DNA from 4 places in the Bradyrhizobium sp. LA6.8 genome. Region 3 is predicted to be linked to each of the others. Evidence: riboswitches for the same ligand, from Rfam matches in the RefSeq annotation. Region 3 holds a riboswitch; each other region holds the start of a gene.

Region 1 (5,023 bases), 300 kb from region 3:
TGGCGCGGATCGCCTCACGTATTTTTTGCATGCTGATGCCGCGGTCGCGCATCCGCTGCGGGTCGAGGACCACGTTGTACTGCTTGACGAAGCCGCCGACGCTGGCGACCTCGGCGACGCCTTCGGCCTTGGCCAGCGCGAACTTCAGATTCCAGTCCTGGATCGTACGCGTGTCCGCCAGGTTCAATTCCTTCGATACGACGGCGTATTGGTAGACCCAGCCGACGCCGGTCGCGTCGGGCCCGATGGTCGGGGTGACGCCGGCGGGAAGCCTGGACGCCGCGCCGTTCAGGAATTCCATGACGCGCGACCGGGCCCAATAGATGTCGGTGCCGTCCTCGAAGATCACGTAGACGAAGGAGACGCCGAAGAACGAGAAGCCGCGGACGACCTTCGATTTCGGTACGGTGAGCATCGCCGTCGTCAGCGGATAGGTGACCTGATCCTCGATCACCTGCGGCGCCTGGCCGGGATACTCGGTGTAGACGATGACCTGCGTATCCGAGAGGTCCGGGATCGCATCCAGCGGAAGGTGAACCAGGGCATAGAGGCCGGCGGCGGCCGCGAAGCCGGTCCCGAACAGCACGAGCAGCAGATTGCGCGCCGACCAGGCGATGATGCGGGCGATCATTTGTGATCTCCCGTTGCATTGCCAGGGCCGGCGTCGGTGGCCTGGGACGCCGCCTCGCCAAACCCCTTCAGCGCCGCCTTCAGGTTGCTTTCCGCATCGATCAGGAAGTTGGCGGAGGTCACCACCGCCTCGCCGTCCGCGAGACCCTGGCGCACCTCGACATAGCCGCCGCCGCGACGGCCGAGCTTGACTTCCCGCGGCTCGAAACGCCCTTCCCCCTTGTCGACGAGCACGGCCTGCCGGCTGCCGGTGTCGAGCACCGCGCTGTCCTGTATCGCCAGGACCGGCGCGGCATCGGCCGTGTCGATGTCGGCATCGACGTACATGTCGGGCAGCAGCACCGCGTCCGGGTTGGCAAGCTCGATCCTGACGCGAACGGTTCGCGTGTCGCGGTTCACCTGCGGATAGACGACAGCGATTGTCCCGGTGAAGGTTCGGCCGGGGAAACTGCGCGCGCGCACCGCGACTGACTGGCCCACCGCGATGTTGCCGAGATCGCGCTCGGCCACGTCGACCAGCGCCCAGACCATCGAGGTGTCCGCGATCCGGAACAGAACGTCGCCGGGATTGGCCCGCATACCTTCGATCGCGTTGCGTTCGAGCACGACCCCGTCGCGCGGTGCAGACCAGCGTATGGCGACGGGCGCGGTGTGCGTCTTGTCCATCTCCGCAATGACGGACTCGGGAACGTCGAGATTGACCAGCCGCTGTCGCGAGCCGCGGCCGTACATCTCGACACCGCCGACCGTCTTGGAGGTGATCGTCGCGAGATATTCCGCCGCCGCGGACACCACCGCCGAACTGTAGATTTCCATCAGCGGCTGGCCGGCCTTCACGCGCGTGCCGGTCGTCACATCGGCGACCTTCTGCACGAAGCTTTCGGCGCGCATCGCGATCACCGACACGCGGCGTTCATCGAGCTGGATCGTGCCGGGCGCCTTCACCGAGACCCGGATCGAGCGCCGCGCGACGGGCTCGGACTTCACGCCCGCGCGCTGGATCTTGCCGGGCGACAGCTTCACCGTGCCGTCGTCGGTGTCGTCGCCTTCGTAAACGGCGACATAGTCCATCCCCATCGGATCCTTCTTCGGAACGGTCGACGTATCGGGCAGCCCCATGGGATTGCGGTAGTAGAGGATCTTTCGCGGCGAAGCCGCTTGCGCCTTCGGCAGCGCCGGCGCGACGGCCGCTCCATCGTTGTCGTAGACCGGCAGATAGTCCCGCCCGCGGTCGTCCTTCTTCGGACCCGCAGACCAGAGCGACGCGCCGCTTGGATCGCGGTAGTAGAGCGGAGTTCGCTCCGCGGCGGCCGCAGCCGATGATATGTCGGCCTCAGCGAGCCAGCCCGCACCGTTCGAATGCCAGTAGTAGCCGGCCAGGACCAGGCCGCCGCCCAGCGCAAGTGCCGTCAGGAGACGCAGCGTTTTCATGTCGTGTATCCGCGCACCCGGGAGCGCGCGTCCGTGTGAAGGAAAAGGGGGAATGTCGGGCGCTGCCGGGCAGCGCCCGAACGCTCACTTGACCGCCGTGACGATCACCTTGCCGGTGACGGTCTCCGGTTCGCCCTGCACCTTCACGGACAGCGTCATCTGGTAGCGGCCGGCCATCGGCAGGTCCGTCTTGAAGGCGTACACACCCGGCTCCCTGGACGGCAGCGGCGCGACCGCCGACTCCATCTCGGCCATCCCGTCCGGAGCCATGTCGAGGCGGGTCTTGAAGATGACCGCGTCCGGTATCGGCTTGCCGGTCTGCTTGTTCGTCAAGCGAACGGCGAGCGTGACGTCTTCGCCCTTCTTCATCTGCGGAGTGACGGGCTCGAAGGCGTAGTCGCCCGCGCCCGCCATCGCGGCGGAAGCGGCAAGCGAAAGGGTGGCGGCGAGAGCCGCGGTGCTGATCTTGGAAAGCATTGTCCTGTCCTCATGAATTGATCTTTCGCCGTGGCGCGCGAAGCGCGCACGTCAGTCGTCGTCGCGAGCAGGCCTGCCGCTCGCGTCTCGGGCTTTGCGAGATCAGATTCGAGGAGGTCGGAAAGGAGGACTGGCGCCGCGGAAGGAAACGACCTGATCCGGGGGGATAGCCATCGTGCTGGCCATGACGGCGAGACGTTCGAACGCCACGGGCCTGACATCACCGAGCGCGATGATCCCACCGACGCAGCAGAAGCCCATCCCGCACTTGTAGCCGCCGCTATGGGAGCCCGTGCCCTTCATGTCGGGACAACAATCGTCCATCGACATGTCGGCGTCGCCGCTCATGTGCATGGCCGTCTGCATGCCATCCGACGACATTGCGAGGTTCGCCGCGGACGCGCCAACCGGCAGCATCGCCAGGGATATGGCGATGGCGACTGCCAGGATGGTACGGACGAACTGCATCAATATCGACTTGCCTTGTCGGGCCGGAACTCGGCCTCAGTAGCATATTCGGACACCAAAGGCAGTCATTGATCGTGGTCAAGCGTTCGTTACCCAGGCTCGCACGGAGGCCGGGTTGGACGTTTCGACGCAGCCCCCTCGGACTATCGTGCAAAACAGCAACACAAGGCCACCATCGACCGACCGGCCCGTCCAGCAGCCCGCGCGGATGTTGACGCGCTCATCCCCTGATGCCAGTTTCGTGATCGGTAGTGTCCGCAAGGACTCTTCAAGGGAATGCGGTGCGTCCACCTCAGTGGGCAATTCCGCGGCTGCCCCCGCAACTGTAGGCGGATAGCCGACGACCAAACGAACCACTGGAGCCCCGCTTGGGCCTCTGGGAAGGTGGTCGAAGGCGATGACCCGCGAGCCAGGAAACCTGCTGCCAGCCATGGTCACGCGCGAACGCATTGGGCGGGGTGCCCTGATGTCGGACAAGTAGCCGGTGCATCCGCCGCCTGGGGCGAAGGTGGATGACTAAGGCAACCGCGGTGACGGTTTGTTTGCGTCGCCGCAGAGCGTTGTTGTGCAAAATCTTCATTTCCGTGCTGGCGCAAGGCCAGCGTTATCGCGTGCTTTCCTGATTACTCTGCTCTCGTCGGTATCCTTGTCGTCCGCGGCGCTCGCGCAAAGCGCGGCGCAGGACAACCGCTCCCGGGAGGTCGGCCCGGTGATCGTGTCGCCGCCTGCGCCGCGACAGGCTCCTGCCGTCAGCCCCGGCACTCAGAAGCAGCGCGCGGCCCGGCGCGCCGCGGGACGCAATCGTGGCGCCCCTGCTGTCGCCGTTCCGGCCACGCAAGCTCCGAGCGGCCCGGTGCAGACGCCGCTCAACACGGCAGCCGTCACCGACGTCGTCTCCCGGCTCGGCATCACGGCGCGCGAGATGCCGGCGACCGTCGAGGTCATCAGTCAGCGGACGATGCAGGACCTGGGCATCCGGACCACGACCGACGTCGCCAAGGCTGCAGTCGGCGTCACCGGCGGCGATGCGCCAGGCGCGCCCGCCATCTTCTCGATGCGTGGCTTTTCCGGCGACCAGATCTCCACGCTCTACAACGGCATCCCGATCGGGCCGTCGACCATGACCGGCCGTCCCATGGACGTGGCTGGCCTCCAGCAGGTCGAGATCATCAAGGGACCGGACTCGCTGGTGGCGGGCCTCGGTGCGACCGGCGGCGCCATCAACTACGTGAACAAGGCGCCGCACACCGGACCAATCGTCAACGACGCCTTCACCTCCTACGATTCCTTCAACGGCTATCGCGCCGGTTACGGATCGGGCGGCAGCACGCTGATCAACGGCCTCGACTACCGCTTCGACATCAGCCATTTCAACAACAAGGGCTTTATCGACGACACCTATTCCAAGCTCAGCAACGTCTCGGGCCAGCTGAACTATCGCGTCAACGAGAACCTGAGGATCTGGGGCGCGACCGAATACAGGCAGGACAACGACCGCTTCTACTGGGGAACGCCGCTGGTGCCGGCGAACGCGCCGGGCATCGTGCCGACGTACGGCGTCGTCTCCGGCCTCTGGAGCAACTATTACCTCGGCGGCGGCACGCCGGTCCCGGTCACCATCGACGCGCGCACGCTGACCACGAACTACAACGTGCTCGACAATCACAGCGGCGCCAACGAGCTCTGGCTGCGCAGCGGCTTTCAATGGGACATCACCAACAACATCTCGCTGAAAAGCCAGGTCTATGGCTATGACGCCCACCGGCACTGGTTCAACAACGAGATCTCCTCGTTCGACCAGACCGTAGGCAATTTCGCAGGCGCGCAGAGCATCTACCGCGAGCGCCTGGCGCTCGATCACGCGCAGCGGCTCTACGGCAACATCACCGACCTCACCGTCAATTCCAACGTCGCCGGAATGGACAATCGCTTCGTCGCCACCGTGGCGGCGAGCAGCAACCAGTTCAACGTCTCGCAGGACACGCTGTTCTTCAATGACTACGTCAATCTCCTCAAT
Region 2 (5,023 bases), on a different contig from region 3:
TCAAGGCCAAGCGCGCCAAGCTGCCGCTGGCAAAGCTGCTCGGCGCCCATCGCGATTCCGTTCGTTGCTACAACACCTCCGGCGGATACCTTTCGATGCCGATCGAGGAGGTGAAGGAGCGCGTCAGCATGGCGCTCGACAGGGGCATTGGCGCCATCAAGCTGAAGGTCGGCCAGCCCGACCCGATGGTTGACCTCAAACGCATCGAGGCGGTTCGCAACCATATCGGCGACGTTCCGCTGGCGATCGACGCCAACCAGCAATGGGACCGCACCACGGCGCTGCGCTTCGGCCGCATCGCCGAGCAATTCAACCTGACCTGGATCGAGGAGCCGCTCGACGCATACGACTACGAAGGTCATGCGGCGCTGGCAGCCGAGCTTGCGACCCCGATTGCGACCGGCGAGATGTTGACCAGCATCGACGAGCATTACGAGCTGATCCGCAACAATTCGGTCGATTTCATCCAGCCGGATGCGCCGCGCGTCGGCGGCATCACGCCGTTCCTCAAGATCCTCGCGCTCGCCGACCACAAGAAGCTCCAGCTCGCGCCGCACTATTGCATGGAGATCCATCTGCACCTGACCGCGGCCTATGCCAGGGAGCCCTGGGTCGAGCATTTCGAGTGGTCGGAGGCGATGTTCAACGAAAAGCTCGAGGTCGTGAACGGCCGCATGATCGTGCCGAACCGGCCGGGCCTCGGCTTCAGCCTGTCGGAGCAGGCGCGCGCCTGGGCCCGTGACGTCCACGAAGTCGGAAAGCGCCGCTGAGGGAGGATGGCCATGTACGAACCAAAGACGAAGCTTAGTCCCCTGGATCCGTCTGTCATCCGCCGGCTGAAGGATGTCTCCTCGGGTTCGCTGACCACCGAGCTGTTCAAGAAGGGCCTGCGCCAGTGCTTTCTGGTCGGGCTGGTGCCGATGAACAAGGACGCGGTCCGCTTCGCCGGTGAAGCTTTCACCATGCGGATGATCCCGGCGCGAGAGGATCTCGATACTATAGAGACGCTCACGCCGTATCCGAACGCGGACAATTTGCAGTGGGAAGCGGTCGAGAGCATCCCGCCCGGCCATGTCCTGGTGATCGACAGCCGTAACGATCCGCGCGCGGCCTCCGCGGGCGCTATGCTGCCGACGCGGATGAAGGTGCGGGGCGCCGCGGCCATTGTCACTGATGGCGCGTTTCGTGACGGCCAGGAGCTGGCGCGGCTCGATTTCCCCGCCTATGCCCGGCAGGTCACGGCATCGACGCGGTTGTCGTATCATCGCGTCGCGGATCTGAATATTCCGATCGCCTGCGCCGACGTGGCGGTCTACCCGGGCGACATCATCGTCGGTGACGGTGACGGTATCACGGTCGTGCCACGGCATTTGGCCGCCGAAATGGCCGACCTCTGCGAGAGGCGGGACCAGCTCGAGAAGTACCTGTCGTATCGTATCAGTGCCGGCGAGCCGCTCTACGGCGTCTATCCGCCCACACTCGCCGTGCGCGCCGACTTTGAGGCCTGGAAAAAGGCCGGTGCGGATCCGGCGCGGGCCACGACGATCCGGGCGGGAGCCTGACATGAGCAAGACATCGCCCGCCGCCATGGAGGCGACGATCCGTCGCTATTTCGACGCCTGCAACGCCGCCGACTACGATGCCTTGATGGCCTGCTTCACGGCGGACGCGGTTCACTACTTCCCGCCCGGCTTGCCGGACATTCCATGGCGTGGCGCCGATACCATCGCGCGCAAATGGATCTGGTGCGTCGAGAATCTCGGGTCGCAATGGACGATCGAAAAGATTCTTTGCTCGTCGGCGTCGCCGGAAGCCGTGATCGAATGGACGCACTGGAAGCGCAAGCAGGGCACGGCGCTTCGCGGCGACGAATGGTACGCGTTCGAAGGGGCGAGCGGACGCATCAAGGAGATCAGGGCTTATTATGCGGCGCCCGCCGATCCCTCGGCCCGGATCTGCGAGCTCGTCGATTTCGACTATCGCGATCGCGGCTATCACCTTTCGTCCGAATAGCGTCGGGCGGCCACGCCGTTCCTTAGCGGCGAGGGCGCCTTCACCGCCGTCATGGTGACGCGCATCGGGCTGACCAGCGCGGTCTGGCTCGCCGGCCAGCGATGCGCCCCGTGTAGCGAAACGAGGACCTTTGCGGCGAAGCACCTCGGTGCGATCAGGGCGAAAATTGCGGAGCTGCGTGTGCTGGAAGCGACAGTGGCGTCGCTGGTGAACAGCTGCGAGGCGACATGCAGCGGCAGCGTCGCGCCGGGCTGTGTGATCCTGCAATCGGGCCGTGGGTCACGCAGCGCGCCAGGCTGAAGAGCGATCCAAGTGCGAATTCCCGCATTCCACAGGGAACAGGGCTCATGACCCGCAACGAATCGTTGACACCCGGCTGCATATGTCACCACATGTGGGCGTCACGGTTCCGCTGGATCGCAAGATTTAGTGGCTAAGAGGGAAGCCGGTGAACCGCGCGAGAGCGTGGAATTCCGGCGCTGCCCCCGCAACTGTCAGCAGCGAGCTGCTTCCGAACAATCGTCACTGGTGCCTTTCGCACCGGGAAGACGGGAAGTGGGCGACGACCTGCGAGCCAGGAGACCTGCCGCGACAATCTGAACGTCCACGGGCGGGGTGTCCGGCGGTCGCTTGCATGCACCGCCCGGCAACTCCGCTGCCGGCGTTTCTGCAGCGTCCTTCCTTACAGCCCCGCTTAAACACAACGCGCGCATCACGGGGCCCTTTGATGTCACTGAATCTGCACGACGCGGACACCGCTTCCGCACCTATCGTTCATTTGCGTCCACAATCGCTTGCGCCTGCTTCGAGCGAGCCGGCCATGCAGATCATCCGCCGCAATGGAAAAGTCTCGCCGTTCGATTCCGCCAAGATCGCGGTCGCCATGACCAAGGCTTTCCTTGCGGTCGAAGGCACCAGCGCGGTCGCCTCACGCCGCGTCCATGAGAGCGTGGAGCAGCTGACGGCCGAAGTCGTCGCTGCGCTGATGCGGCGGGCAGGCGAGGGACGCACCTTCCATATCGAGGACGTGCAGGACCAGGTCGAACTCGCCTTGATGCGGAGCGAGCACCACAAGGTCGCACGCGCCTATGTGCTGTACCGCGAGGAGCGGTCGCGGCAGCGCGCCGAGGAGGCGGCCGCGGAAGCGACGCCCGCTGTCGCGCCGGCACTTCATGTCACGCTCGCCGACGGTTCGCGCGTTGGTCTCGACACCAAGCGGCTCGCGCTGATTATCGGCGAAGCCTGCGCCGGTCTCGACGGCGTCTCCGCAGCACCCGTGCTCACCGAGACCACCCGCAATCTCTACGACGGCATCAGCCAGGACGAACTGGCGCTGGCCTCGATCATGGCCGCGCGCACGCTGGTCGAGCAGGAGCCGAATTACGCCTATGTCAGCGCGCGCCTGCTGCTCGACAAGCTGCGCGGCGAGGTGCTGTCCTATGTCCATGCCGTGCCGACCTTCGCCTCGCAGGCCGATATGGCTGTGCGCTATGCCGAATATTTCCCGGCCTATGTGAAGACCGGCATCGCTGCCGAACTGCTCGATCCTGAACTGGCCCGCTTCGACCTCGGCCGGATCGCGGCTGCACTCAAGCCCGAGCGCGACCTGAACTTCCAGTTCCTCGGCCTCCAGACGCTGTACGACCGCTACTTCCTGCACGTCCGCGGCAAGCGGATCGAACTGCCGCAAGCCTTCTTCATGCGCGTCGCGATGGGTCTTGCGGTTCGCGAGATCGACCGAGAGGCCAAGGCGATCGAGTTCTACGATCTGCTGTCATCGTTCGACTTCATGGCCTCGACGCCGACGCTGTTCAATTCGGGTACGCTGCGTCCGCAATTGTCGTCCTGTTTTCTCACGACAGTCTCGGACGACCTCGACGGCATCTTCAAGTCGATCAAGGACAACGCGCTGCTGGCAAAATATTCCGGCGGCCTCGGCAACGACTGGACGCCGGTCCGTGGTCTCGGCGCCCACATCAAGGGCACCAACGGCGAGAGCCAGGGCATTATTCCGTTCCTGAAGGTTGCCAACGACACCGCGATTGCCGTCAACCAGGGCGGCAAGCGCAAGGGCGCGGTCTGCGCCTATCTGGAAACCTGGCACGTCGACATCGAGGAGTTCCTCGACCTGCGCAAGAACACCGGCGACGACCGCCGCCGTACCCACGACATGAACACCGCCAATTGGGTGCCGGACCTGTTCATGCAGCGGGTCGAGGGCGATGGCGAGTGGACGCTGTTCTCGCCGGACGAGACGCCCGATTTGCACGATCTCTACGGCGAGGCGTTCAAGACCGCCTACGAGGCCTATGAGGCCAAGGCGAAAGCCGGCGGCATGCGCGTCTTCAAGACCGTGCGCGCGAGCGACCTCTGGCGTCGCATGTTGACCATGCTGTTCGAGACCGGTCATCCCTGGATCACCTTCAAGGACCCCTGCAATCTGCGTTCACCGCAACGCCACGTGGGCGTGATCCATTCCTCGAACCTCTGCACCGAGATCACGCTGAACACCTCGGGCGACGAGGTCGCGGTCTGCAATCTCGGCTCCGTCAACATGCTCAACCATGTCGGTCCCAATGGACTCGACCAAGCCAAGCTGAAGCGGACGGTGACCACCGCCGTCCGGATGCTCGACAACGTCATCGACATCAATTTCTACACGATCCCCGAAGCGCGCCGCTCCAACATGCGTCATCGTCCCGTCGGGCTCGGCCTGATGGGCTTTCAGGAAGCGCTTCAGGTCCAGCGCATTCCAACTGCGTCCGACACTGCCGTGATGTTTGCCGACACCAGCATGGAAGCAATCTCGTTCCACGCGATCGAAGCGTCGTCCGATCTCGCCGCGGAGCGCGGACGCTATCCGAGCTTCGAGGGCTCGCTGTGGTCGAAGGGCGTCTTGCCGCTCGACTCCATCCAGCTTCTCGCCGACGCGCGCGGTGGTCTCGACGTCGATCGCTCCGCAACACTCGACTGGGATCGCCTCCGCAAGAAGGTCACGTCCAGCGGCATG
Region 3 (5,023 bases):
CACGCTTACGGCACAAGCGCGCCGATCGTCGCGATGGGCGGTGCCCAGGCCGCCATTCAATTGCTGCCGCAACTCGCGCCAGCCGGCCGCGCGCGCATCCTTGCGCCGACCTACAATGAATATGCCGGGGTCTTGTCGGCTGCGGGCTGGGATGTCCAGGAGGTCGGCGAGCTCGACGCGCTGGCGGGCACGGATATCGCCGTCGTCGTCAATCCCAACAATCCCGATGGCCGGCGTTTTGCGCCAAAGGATTTGCTGGCGCTGCTGCCGCGCGTCGGCCGTCTCGTCATCGACGAGAGTTTTGCCGATGCTGCCCCGCAGCTGTCGCTCGCATCCGAGGCGGATCGGCCTGGACTGCTGGTCCTGCGCTCCTTCGGCAAGTTCTATGGTCTTGCCGGCCTGCGGCTTGGGTTTGCGCTCGGCAACGCGGCCGACATCGCCAAGCTCGCGGCGATGTCGGGGCCATGGCCGGTGTCGGGAGCGGCGATCGCGATCGGCTGCCGCGCCTTGCGCGACGACGCCTGGGCCGAGGCCACGACCGCGCGGCTTGCGCGCGACTGTGTCCGCCTCGACGACATCGTGCATTCGCAAGGCTGGCGGCTCGTCGGTGGTGCACCGTTGTTTCGTCTCTACGAGACGCCTGATGCGCTTGCCGCGCAGGCGAAACTGGCGCGTAGCCAGATCTGGTCGCGCGTGTTCGTGAGAGAGCCAACATGGCTGCGTCTCGGACTTCCCGGCAGCGAAGCCGAATGGACGCGCCTTGCCGAGGCGCTAGCGCGCTAGCGCGAGCAGGCCGCCGACGTCGAGATGCTGTTCGATGTGATCGGCGAGGGCGTCGAGCGCGCTCTCGACCCTGCTGTGATAAGGCTCGTCGCCTGCCGGAATGTCGAGCTTTGCGAGATACGCCTTGCGGAAATCATCCGACGTGAACAGGCCGTGCAAATAGCTGCCTTGCACGCGGCCATCGCGCGAGATCGCGCCTTCGGGCTCGCCGTTCAGTTTCGCAAACGGGCGCGCGCGATCCGGCCCATCGGTGCGGCCGATGTGGATTTCGTAGGCCTCGATAGGCTGGTCCGTGGCGGCATGCACGGCCGCGACGCGCGTCAGCGTCTTCTGCGGGCTCATCATTGTGGCGACGTCCAGAAGTCCGAGGCCCGGCGTGTCGCCGGCTGGGCCTTCGATGCCATCGGGGTCGGCGACGCTGCGCCCGAGCATCTGATAGCCGCCGCAGAGGCCAAGCACATGGCCGCCGCGGCGATGATGCGCCAGGAGATCGATGTCCCAGCCCTGCGCGCGCAGGAAGGCGAGATCGCCGCGGGTGGATTTCGAGCCGGGGATGATGACGAGGCGGACGTCGCCGGGGATGGCTTCGCCCGGCCGCACCATCACGAGATCGACGCCAGGTTCGAGTTTCAGCGGATCAAGATCATCGAAATTGGCGATCCGCGACAGCGCGAGGCAGGCGATCTTGCACTGGCCCGGCTTTCGCGCATCACTCAGGCCCAGCGCGTCCTCGGCCGGCAGCTCGCCGGCGCGCGCGAACCAGGGCAGCACGCCAAGGCCGCGCCACGCGGTCTTCTGCTCGATCAGCTTGTAGCCGTCATCGAACAGCGAGGGGTCGCCGCGGAACTTGTTGATGACGAAACCCTGGATCATCGCGGCATCGTCGGGGTCGATCACCGTCTTGATGCCGACGAGCTGGGCGATGACGCCGCCGCGGTCGATGTCGCCGACCAGCACGACCGGCACGTCGGCCTTGCGCGCAAAGCCCATATTAGCGATGTCGGCCTTGCGCAGGTTCACCTCGGCCGGGCTGCCGGCGCCTTCGACCAGCACCAGATCGGCGCGCGCTTTCAGCCGCTCGAAACTTTCCAGCACCGCGCCCATCAGCGAAGGCTTCATCGCCGCATATTCGCGCGCACGTGCGGTCGCGATGCGCTTTCCCTGGACGATGATTTGTGCGCCGACATCGGTCTCGGGCTTCAGCAGCACCGGGTTCATGTCGGTGTGCGGTTCGACGCCGGCGGCCAGCGCCTGAAGCGCCTGGGCGCGACCGATCTCGCCGCCGTCGACGGTGACGGCCGCGTTGTTCGACATGTTCTGCGGCTTGAAGGGCAGCACGCGCAGGCCGCGCCGCGTGAAGGCGCGGGCGAGGCCGGCGACGATGAGCGACTTGCCCACGTCCGAGCCGGCCCCCTGGATCATCAATGCGCGCGCCATGGTGTTTTCAGAACCTGGCGTCGTCAGAACTCGACGCCGGCTTGCGCCTTGATGCCGGAGCGGAAGGGGTGCTTGACCAGCGTCATCTCGGTGACGAGGTCGGCGATCTCGATCAGCTCGTCCTTCGCATTGCGCCCGGTGAGCACGACATGCGTCATCGGCGGTTTGTGCGTTTTCAGGAAGTCGACGACCTCGGCGATGTCGAGATAGTCGTAGCGCAGCGCGATGTTGATCTCGTCGAGCACGACCATGCGCAGATTGGAATCCGATATCAGCTCCTTGGCCTTCGCCCAGCCGGCCTGCGCCGCGGCGATGTCGCGGGCGCGGTCCTGCGTCTCCCAGGTGAAACCTTCGCCCATCGCATGGAACTGGCAGAGCTCGCCGAAATGGCCGGTGAGCAGGCGCCGCTCGCCGGTGTCCCAGGCGCCCTTGATGAACTGCACGACCGCGCAGGGGAAGCCATGGGCGACACAGCGGACGATCATGCCGAAAGCGGAGGAGGACTTGCCCTTGCCGGCGCCGGTGTGGACGATGATGAGGCCCTTCTCGCCGCTCTTGGTCGCCATGATCTTGTCGCGGGCAACCTTGATTTTCGCCATTTTCGCGGCGTGGCGGGCGTCGGTTTCCTCGGCCGTTTGGGTATCCGGTTCAGGCGTCATCTGACAGGGTCCTTCGGCTTGACAAGAGGCGGCCGGGGGCAAATGGTGGCCCGGCGTTGGTTCCTGTCCTATGACAGGCGAAGAGGGAATGCGATAGGGTCCGAATCGACAAGATTCGGCTCCAAACTGCAGCCGCCCCCGCGACCGTGACCGGAGAGATGCCCGAAGCCACTGATCCCCCAGGGGATCGGGAAGGCGGGGATCGAAGGGCCAAAAGCCCTGCTCCGCAAGCCGGGAGACCTGCCAGCGCGGACGAGTTTTGGACCGGCGGACGGGGTGTTCCGCGACGGGGAAACGGACCTTCGGGGGAATGGTCCGTGTGCCTCTTCGCCTCCCGCTGTTTATCCTGGAAGAGGCGATGACCGTCACACTTCACGTCTGTATTACCTGCCGTGCCGGCCAGACGCTCGACGAGGGTGAGACGACGCCCGGCAAGCGCCTGCATGGCGCGATCCTCGACGCCGGCGTGCCGGATGGCGTCAATGTGGTTCCCGTTGAATGCCTGTCGGCATGCAGCCAGGGTTGCTCGGTTGCGCTCAGCGCGCCCGGCCGCTGGTCCTATGTCTATGGCCGTCTCTCAGAGGCCCATGCGAGCGACGTGGTCGCGGGTGCTGCGGCCTATGCCGCCGCGCCCGACGGCCTCGTGCCCTGGCGCAGCCGTCCCGAAATCTTCCGCAAGCAATCGCTTGCCCGCATTCCCCCCATTGCCGTGTTGCCGGAGGCCGCCGAATGAACTCGCTCGCAAAAGTCCCTGTGACGGTGGTCACGGGTTTTCTCGGCTCCGGCAAGACGACGCTGATCCAGCATCTGCTCGCAAACCCCGACGGCAAGAAGCTCGCCGTGCTCGTCAACGAGTTCGGCAGCGAGGGCGTCGACGGCGAGATCCTGAAATCCTGCGCCGATGCCAATTGTCCGGAAGAGAACATCGTCGAGCTCGCCAATGGCTGCATTTGCTGCACCGTTGCGGACGATTTCATCCCGACCATGGAAAAGCTCTTGGCGCGGCCGGTGAGGCCCGATCACATCCTGATCGAGACCTCGGGCCTGGCGCTGCCGAAGCCGCTGCTGAAGGCGTTCGACTGGCCGGAGATCCGCTCGCGCATCACGGTCGACGGCGTGATCGCACTCGCCGATGCCGAGGCTGTCGCCGCCGGTCGTTTTGCGCCGGACCCGGCTGCGGTGGAAGCGCAGCGCGCGGCGGATGGAAATCTCGATCACGAGACGCCGCTGTCGGAAGTGTTCGAGGACCAGATCGCCTGCGCCGATATCGTGCTGCTGACCAAGGCCGATCTTGCGGGCGCTGCAGGGATCGAAGCGGCCAAAGCCGCCATCACCGCCGAGATGCCGCGCCGCGTGCCGATGCTATCCGTCACCGATGGCGTGATCGATGCGCGTGTCATTCTCGGCCTCGGCGCCGCCGCAGAGAACGATCTCGCCGCGCGCCCCTCGCATCACGACGGCGAGGAGGATCACGAGCACGACGATTTCGCCTCCGTCGTGATCGATCTTCCTGAAATCAGCGACATCGACGCGCTGGTCGCGTCGGTGCAGCGTCTTTCGCGCGAGCAGAACGTGCTGCGCGTCAAGGGCTATATCGCGGTCGCGGGCAAGCCGATGCGCCTGTTGCTGCAAGCGGTCGGCGAGCGCGTGCGCCACCAGTTCGACAAGCCCTGGGGCGCAGCTCTCAGGCAGTCGAAGCTCGTCGTGATCGGCGAGCACGGCGATATCGACGAGGCCGCGATCAAGGTCGGACTTGGGCTTTCAGGATCTGGTATCTGATGCACGTCGTCTTCCGCGAGAGTCGCGGTCTCGAGGAGACCGCGACGCCAAGGGACATCGGCCAGGACCCGGCCGATCTCGTGGTGCTCTCGTACTCGGATTCCGACCTTGCCGCGTTCGCGGCCGGCTGGCGGCGCGGCCGCAACAACCTGCCGTCGCTGCGGCTCGCCAATCTCGCGGAGCTGCGGCATCCGTTGTCGGTCGACACCTATATCGAGCGCACGCTGTCGCAGGCACGCGGCATCCTGGTGCGCCTGATCGGCGGTGAATCCTACTGGCCGTACGGGCTCGCGGCCCTGCAGCAGCTGGCGAAGGACCGCAACATCGTGCTGGCCGTGTTGCCGGCCGACGGCCGCGACGACACG
Region 4 (5,023 bases), on a different contig from region 3:
GATGTTGTAGTTCCAGTGATTGGTGTAGTTGACGCCGAAATAGCTTTTCATCCGGTCGTCGAGAGCGGACCAGACCGCCTCCCCGCGCGTGAAGAGCTGGTGCACCGTCTGCGTGCTTTGCGCGGCCGCGGGAAAGCTCGCGGATGTGACGGGATCGAAGGTGTCTCCGGTAAAGCGCAGGGTGGCGTCGGTGTACCGCGCGACGCCGTTGAGCGTCATGTTTTCGCTCAATTCGGCGCCAAGCTTCGTCGAATAGGTCATGTTGTCGTAATAGTTGCCGATCGCCTTCTGCCCCGGCGGGAGCAATTCGACCGGCGTCACAGGCACGTCGTTCGCGTGGAAATGCGCGACGTTGAAGGCATAGTTGAAGTGGTCCTGTGAACCGCTCAGACCTGCAGTTTGATTGAACGCTCCGAACGAGCCTCCCTCGACCGAGCCGGTGGCGCGGGCGGGACCGTCGCCCTTCTTCGTCACGATGGAGATCACGCCACCCAGCGCGTCTGCGCCGTAGAGACCGCCCTGCGGACCGCGCAGGACTTCGATCTGCTGAATGTCGGAGGTGAGCAACTGGCCGAAATCAAACGAACGGTTCGGGTTGCTGGGATCGCTGACATCGATGCCGTCGATCAGGACCTTGGTGTGGTTGGAATTCGTTCCGCGCATGAAGATCGACGTCTGTCCGCCCGGACCGCCGGTCTGCACGAGGTTCAGGCCAGGAACCGCGCTCAGCGCATCGGATGCGGTCCGGCGCTGATCGCGCTCGATGTCTCTGGCGGTCAGAACCGTCACCGAGCTCGCAACCAGATTGGTCGGAGTGACAACGCCCGTCGGACTGACGACGACCGTCGGAAACAGGTTGGCCGCGGATACCCCGGCAACCGGGGGCGACGCCGGCACCGGCCCGGGCTTCGGCAGCCGAGCGACGCGCCGCTGCTCGGGCTGGTCGGGCGCAGGCCGCGCGGCTCGCGGCTTGGCCGGACGCTCGGTCGGCGCGACCTCGACCGGCGGCAGCAGATCGGGCGATGCCGACTGCTGGGCCTGGGCCATGGTCAGATCGAGCGAATACAGGGAAACGAACGCGACAACGCCGGCGCGGAAGCGCCTGGCGGCAAAGACAATACGGGACACTCTTGTAACCTCGGTATGACGTCAGTGGCACGTCACAGCGAACGAGGTTTCACGGCGGAGCGTTCGATTGCTCCGGTGAAGCTAATGTCTGTACTCCCCGACCGACATCTTCGCGTGTGACCACGGCTGACGGCAGGTCTCCTGGCTCGCGGGTCGTTACCTTACGTCGCCTTCCCAGGACCGAGATTCCCAGTGGCATATGACGAAAGATTCACCGCTTACAGTTGCGGGGGCAGCCGTGGCGTTGAGAATATCCCGGTATCGGGAAAACCTCGCACCACGTTCCCTTTTGATCTCCGTGAGGAGAACCGTCACCGGCCAATCTACGGGGCGGGCAAGCGAAGAGTCAATCGGCCGGTTGCATCACGGTCAGAGCGCCGCACCGGAGATTGAGCCGGCGCAATCAGGCCGGCTCCCGCTCCGAACGCGTCCTGATCATCGCCCGCTCGCCGGCATCGACGAGCTGGCCGATGCCGGTGCGGCCTGTGAGCGCGCAGCGGATGATGTTCTCGGCAACGGACCTGCGAAAGCAATGGTCCTCTCCGACCGGGCGATTGCGGCAGACCCGATCCAGCGCCAGCTTCATGTTGATCCGGGTGCGGGTGTCGAAATGCTCGTTGATCATTCGCAGGGCCTCGATGCGTTGATGTCGGAGCGGAAACGCGTCGGCGTAGGCCGGGTTCCAAAAACGGACCGCGCAAGGCGTTGACTACGCCCCCCTCTTGGTCCTGTGACGGGCGGGCTACGCCCGCCCTCTTGGCCGCTGGGCCTGAGCCCAGGCCGCGGTGACGTCGCGCAGCGGAGCGTCGATGCGCCGGATCGGGGTCAGCTCACCGGAGGCCGAGATGATGGCGGTCTCCTCGCGGCGACAGCGCGGGCATACGAAGCGGACCTCGTGCGGCGACGCCGACCAGCTCGAACGTTTGACGTTGGCCGCCATCGGCCATGCATCGCAATGCGAGCACGACACCAGGAACCGACCGGGATCGAGCATACCCATTCCATAGGACTCCGCGTCCTGCCTGCCGCTTCAATGACTAACCCATGTGAATCGTTCCGGTGCCCGAGCACCCTCAGCGCTAGCTCCAGCCAGCGCCGCCGCTCAGTGGGCACCCTTGAGGGTGCATGACGTGGTGCAGGTGACGGTGTTGCCGTGGTCGCACGCCTTGCAGGCGGCAACGCACTGGTTCATGTCGCGGGGATTGTAGGAGCTGTAGTTCCGCATCGCACAGACCGGGGTCGAGCCGGTGATGTCCTGCTCCTGGTTGCAGGCGGCCGTCATGAGCGCGAAGATGAGGACTGCGAGAAGGCGCATGGGATTGCCCTGGTGAGGAGCGGCAAAGCGACGTCAGCGAGATGCGCTGCACCGCAACGGACCTCGGCATTCCCAATGCGAGCAATCATGATCGCGACGCTCGCATCCTCAAAGGATGCGCGCCAAACATTAAGAACGGATTGCAGGCGGCGTCAGGCCGCGGCCTTGGTCGCGATCGCCTTCCGCATATCCACCGCCAGCTGACGATACTGCTCCGAGAGTCTCAGATAGAACTCGCGCTTGGTGCTGTCGGTGGCGAGCTTGGCAATCAGCTCGCATTCGGCGGTGAGCGTCTCGAACCGTTCCAGCCTGTCATGAAGTTCTGTCATCGGCGTGTCCCCATCAAACGCCACAAGGGACGTCAAACCTAAGCCTGAGAAATAGGTCACGGCGAACATCGTTATCGAGTAGAAACGTTTTTTCCAGCAAGGGCGGTGCCGGCCCGGCAAGGACGGCTATTTCTGCTCCAGCCGCCAGGCGCCATCCCAAGCTGCGTCCGGCGGATTGGCCTCGAACTGCGCGATGCGGCCGAGCAGCGTGCGCGAGGGACCGTCGCCGGGCACGGCTTCGAGCGCTGCATTGAACGCGGCGCGAGCCTCGTCGAAGCGCTGCGCGCGGTAGGCGGCGAGGCCTTCGGCGTAGCGCGCGCGCAGGCTCTCCTGCGGGACGCTGAGCCCGTGCGCCTTGCTCATCACCTCGAAAATGGCCTGCGATGCGCTTTGGCCGGCCACCGCCAGACGATCGATCTCGCGCAGCTCGAGGTTCGAGCCGATCGCGTCCGCCGTCGCCTGCGCGATCAGGATCCGCGTGCCGTAGATCTTGTTGACCAGTTCGAGCCGCGAAGCGAGGTTCACGGCATCGCCCATCACGGTGAAGCTCATCATCAGCTCGGAGCCGATGCTGCCGGTCAGGACCTCGCCGGTGGCAATCCCGATGCGCAGATCGCAAGGGCCTGGCATGGCGCGGATGCCGAGCAGGTCAGGCAATTGCTTCTGCAACGCCGGCACCTCATCGGCCATGTCGATGGCGGCGTAGCAGGCGAACAGCGCCGGCTCGTCCTCCTCAATGAAAGGAGGGCCCCAATAGGCCATGATGGCATCGCCGATATATTTGTCGATGACGCCGCGATGGCTCCGGATCGGCGCGGACATCACCGTGAAATAGTGGTTCATGACCTTGACGAGGCCGCGCGGGGTCATGCCCTCGCTCATCGAGGTGAAGCCGCTCATGTCGGAGAACATGATGGTCATCACCCGGCGCTGGCCGTCGATGGCGACCTCCGGGCGGTCGATCAGCCCCTGCGCCACCTTGGGATCGATATAGCGGCCAAAGGTCTCACGGATCCGCTCGTTGTGCCGCAGCTGCTCGATCATGCGATTGAAGGCGGCGGCGAGTTCGCCGATCTCGTCCTGGGTCGAGACCGTGATGGTCTTGTCGAAGCGGCCCGCCTCGACCTCGCGGGTGCCGGCGAGCAACAGCCGCACCGGTCGCGTGATGCCACTGGAGACGAGGAGCGCGAAAGCAAATCCGACCACCGCCGCGAGGATGGTGACGATGCCCGAAATGATCATCGCCTGGCGCTGGCGACCGATCACTGTCGCCGTACTGGCGAAGACCTGCTTCAGCATGTCGGCGCGGATCGCGTCGATCTTCTGGTTGAACTGGTCGCGTATGGTGTCGAGATGCTCCAGGGTCCCGCGCGCCTCCGTCATCTGCTTGCCTTCGACCTGCTTGAGGAGTTTTGCGTGGTCCTCATTCATGTCGTGACGCAGCTCGGTGAGAGCGGTTTCGATGCGGGTCTCGATCCGCGCCAGCCCGGCATTGTCGGAAGGCGTCCTCTTGTCGTCGATGATCGCGTTGATGTGCGTGCGCGCGGCCTCGCCTTCCTCGTCGATCTTCCGATCGGCCTCCTCGAATTCGCGCAGGCGCGCCGCATAGGCCTCCTCCTCCGAGGGGGCCTGCATCTTCATCATGACCATCCGCCGCAGCGCCACCGAGCGCTCCAGCGAGCGGATGTTGGCGCGCGCCAGATGGCCGTAGGCCGGAATGTAGCGATCGGTCAGCTCGTCGAGCAGGACACCGACCTGGCTCGACATCACCATCGAAAGAATCGCGGTGACCAGCATCAGGACGATCAATCCGAGGGCGATCCCGACGATCTTGCGCCTGATCGACTGGTTGAAAAGTGGCATGAGCGGTGGGGGTAAGAGCTGAAAGGACCGGTTGGGAACTCAATACACCGGTTTTGGCGGCGGGAACACGCGCAATCTGGCCCTCGCGACGCCCCTGACCGCGCGCAACCGTCGCGCGAGCCCCATTCGTTAACAAAGGTTGAAGGCATTACCTTTCCGCCATTTCGGAAGTTCCCGAGTTCCCATCGGTATTTTGCCGCATTGTTGAAGGAGCGTGAGGACTGCGAAACGATGTCGTGGCATCGTTTTGGGTGTCGTCTTTGATTCTCAAGCCGCATGTCGTCGCGGACCTTGGTTTGTAGTGGTTTCGCAGGGGGACCATCGAATGAACCAGTGCCTACGCTCGCTCGCGTGTGTCGTTGCCGTGGCCGCATTGGCCCTTCTTCCT

Evidence for each region. Region 3 has a riboswitch for cobalamin ahead of ABIA90_RS01805 (DUF1636 family protein). Riboswitches for the same ligand answer to the same signal wherever they lie in the genome.
Region 1: linked by a shared signal. The riboswitch ahead of ABIA90_RS00610 (TonB-dependent receptor) and the one ahead of ABIA90_RS01805 (DUF1636 family protein) in region 3 are both predicted to bind cobalamin.
Region 2: linked by a shared signal. The riboswitch ahead of ABIA90_RS15990 (ribonucleoside-diphosphate reductase subunit alpha) and the one ahead of ABIA90_RS01805 (DUF1636 family protein) in region 3 are both predicted to bind cobalamin.
Region 4: linked by a shared signal. The riboswitch ahead of ABIA90_RS16030 (TonB-dependent receptor plug domain-containing protein) and the one ahead of ABIA90_RS01805 (DUF1636 family protein) in region 3 are both predicted to bind cobalamin.

The regions. Positions count from the first base shown of each region.
Region 1 is NZ_JBEPQQ010000001.1:139,996-145,018, reverse strand. Features, by position in the region: gene ABIA90_RS00630 (efflux RND transporter permease subunit) at 1-631, opposite strand, end outside; gene ABIA90_RS00625 (efflux RND transporter periplasmic adaptor subunit) at 628-2,061, opposite strand; gene ABIA90_RS00620 (FixH family protein) at 2,146-2,538, opposite strand; gene ABIA90_RS00615 (hypothetical protein) at 2,641-3,006, opposite strand; cobalamin riboswitch at 3,239-3,446, shown strand; gene ABIA90_RS00610 (TonB-dependent receptor) at 3,572-5,023, shown strand, end outside.
Region 2 is NZ_JBEPQQ010000003.1:492,403-497,425, reverse strand. Features, by position in the region: gene ABIA90_RS16005 (L-talarate/galactarate dehydratase) at 1-770, shown strand, start outside; gene ABIA90_RS16000 (RraA family protein) at 783-1,562, shown strand; gene ABIA90_RS15995 (nuclear transport factor 2 family protein) at 1,564-2,013, shown strand; cobalamin riboswitch at 2,401-2,618, shown strand; gene ABIA90_RS15990 (ribonucleoside-diphosphate reductase subunit alpha) at 2,741-5,023, shown strand, end outside.
Region 3 is NZ_JBEPQQ010000001.1:437,397-442,419, forward strand. Features, by position in the region: gene cobD (threonine-phosphate decarboxylase CobD) at 1-783, shown strand, start outside; gene ABIA90_RS01795 (cobyric acid synthase) at 772-2,220, opposite strand; gene cobO (cob(I)yrinic acid a,c-diamide adenosyltransferase) at 2,244-2,879, opposite strand; cobalamin riboswitch at 2,920-3,141, shown strand; gene ABIA90_RS01805 (DUF1636 family protein) at 3,238-3,612, shown strand; gene cobW (cobalamin biosynthesis protein CobW) at 3,609-4,658, shown strand; gene cobN (cobaltochelatase subunit CobN) at 4,658-5,023, shown strand, end outside.
Region 4 is NZ_JBEPQQ010000003.1:503,087-508,109, forward strand. Features, by position in the region: gene ABIA90_RS16030 (TonB-dependent receptor plug domain-containing protein) at 1-1,128, opposite strand, end outside; cobalamin riboswitch at 1,243-1,456, opposite strand; gene ABIA90_RS16035 (hypothetical protein) at 1,532-1,753, opposite strand; gene ABIA90_RS16040 (hypothetical protein) at 1,871-2,128, opposite strand; gene ABIA90_RS16045 (hypothetical protein) at 2,231-2,443, opposite strand; gene ABIA90_RS16050 (hypothetical protein) at 2,596-2,772, opposite strand; gene ABIA90_RS16055 (adenylate/guanylate cyclase domain-containing protein) at 2,899-4,635, opposite strand; gene ABIA90_RS16060 (lytic transglycosylase domain-containing protein) at 4,961-5,023, shown strand, end outside.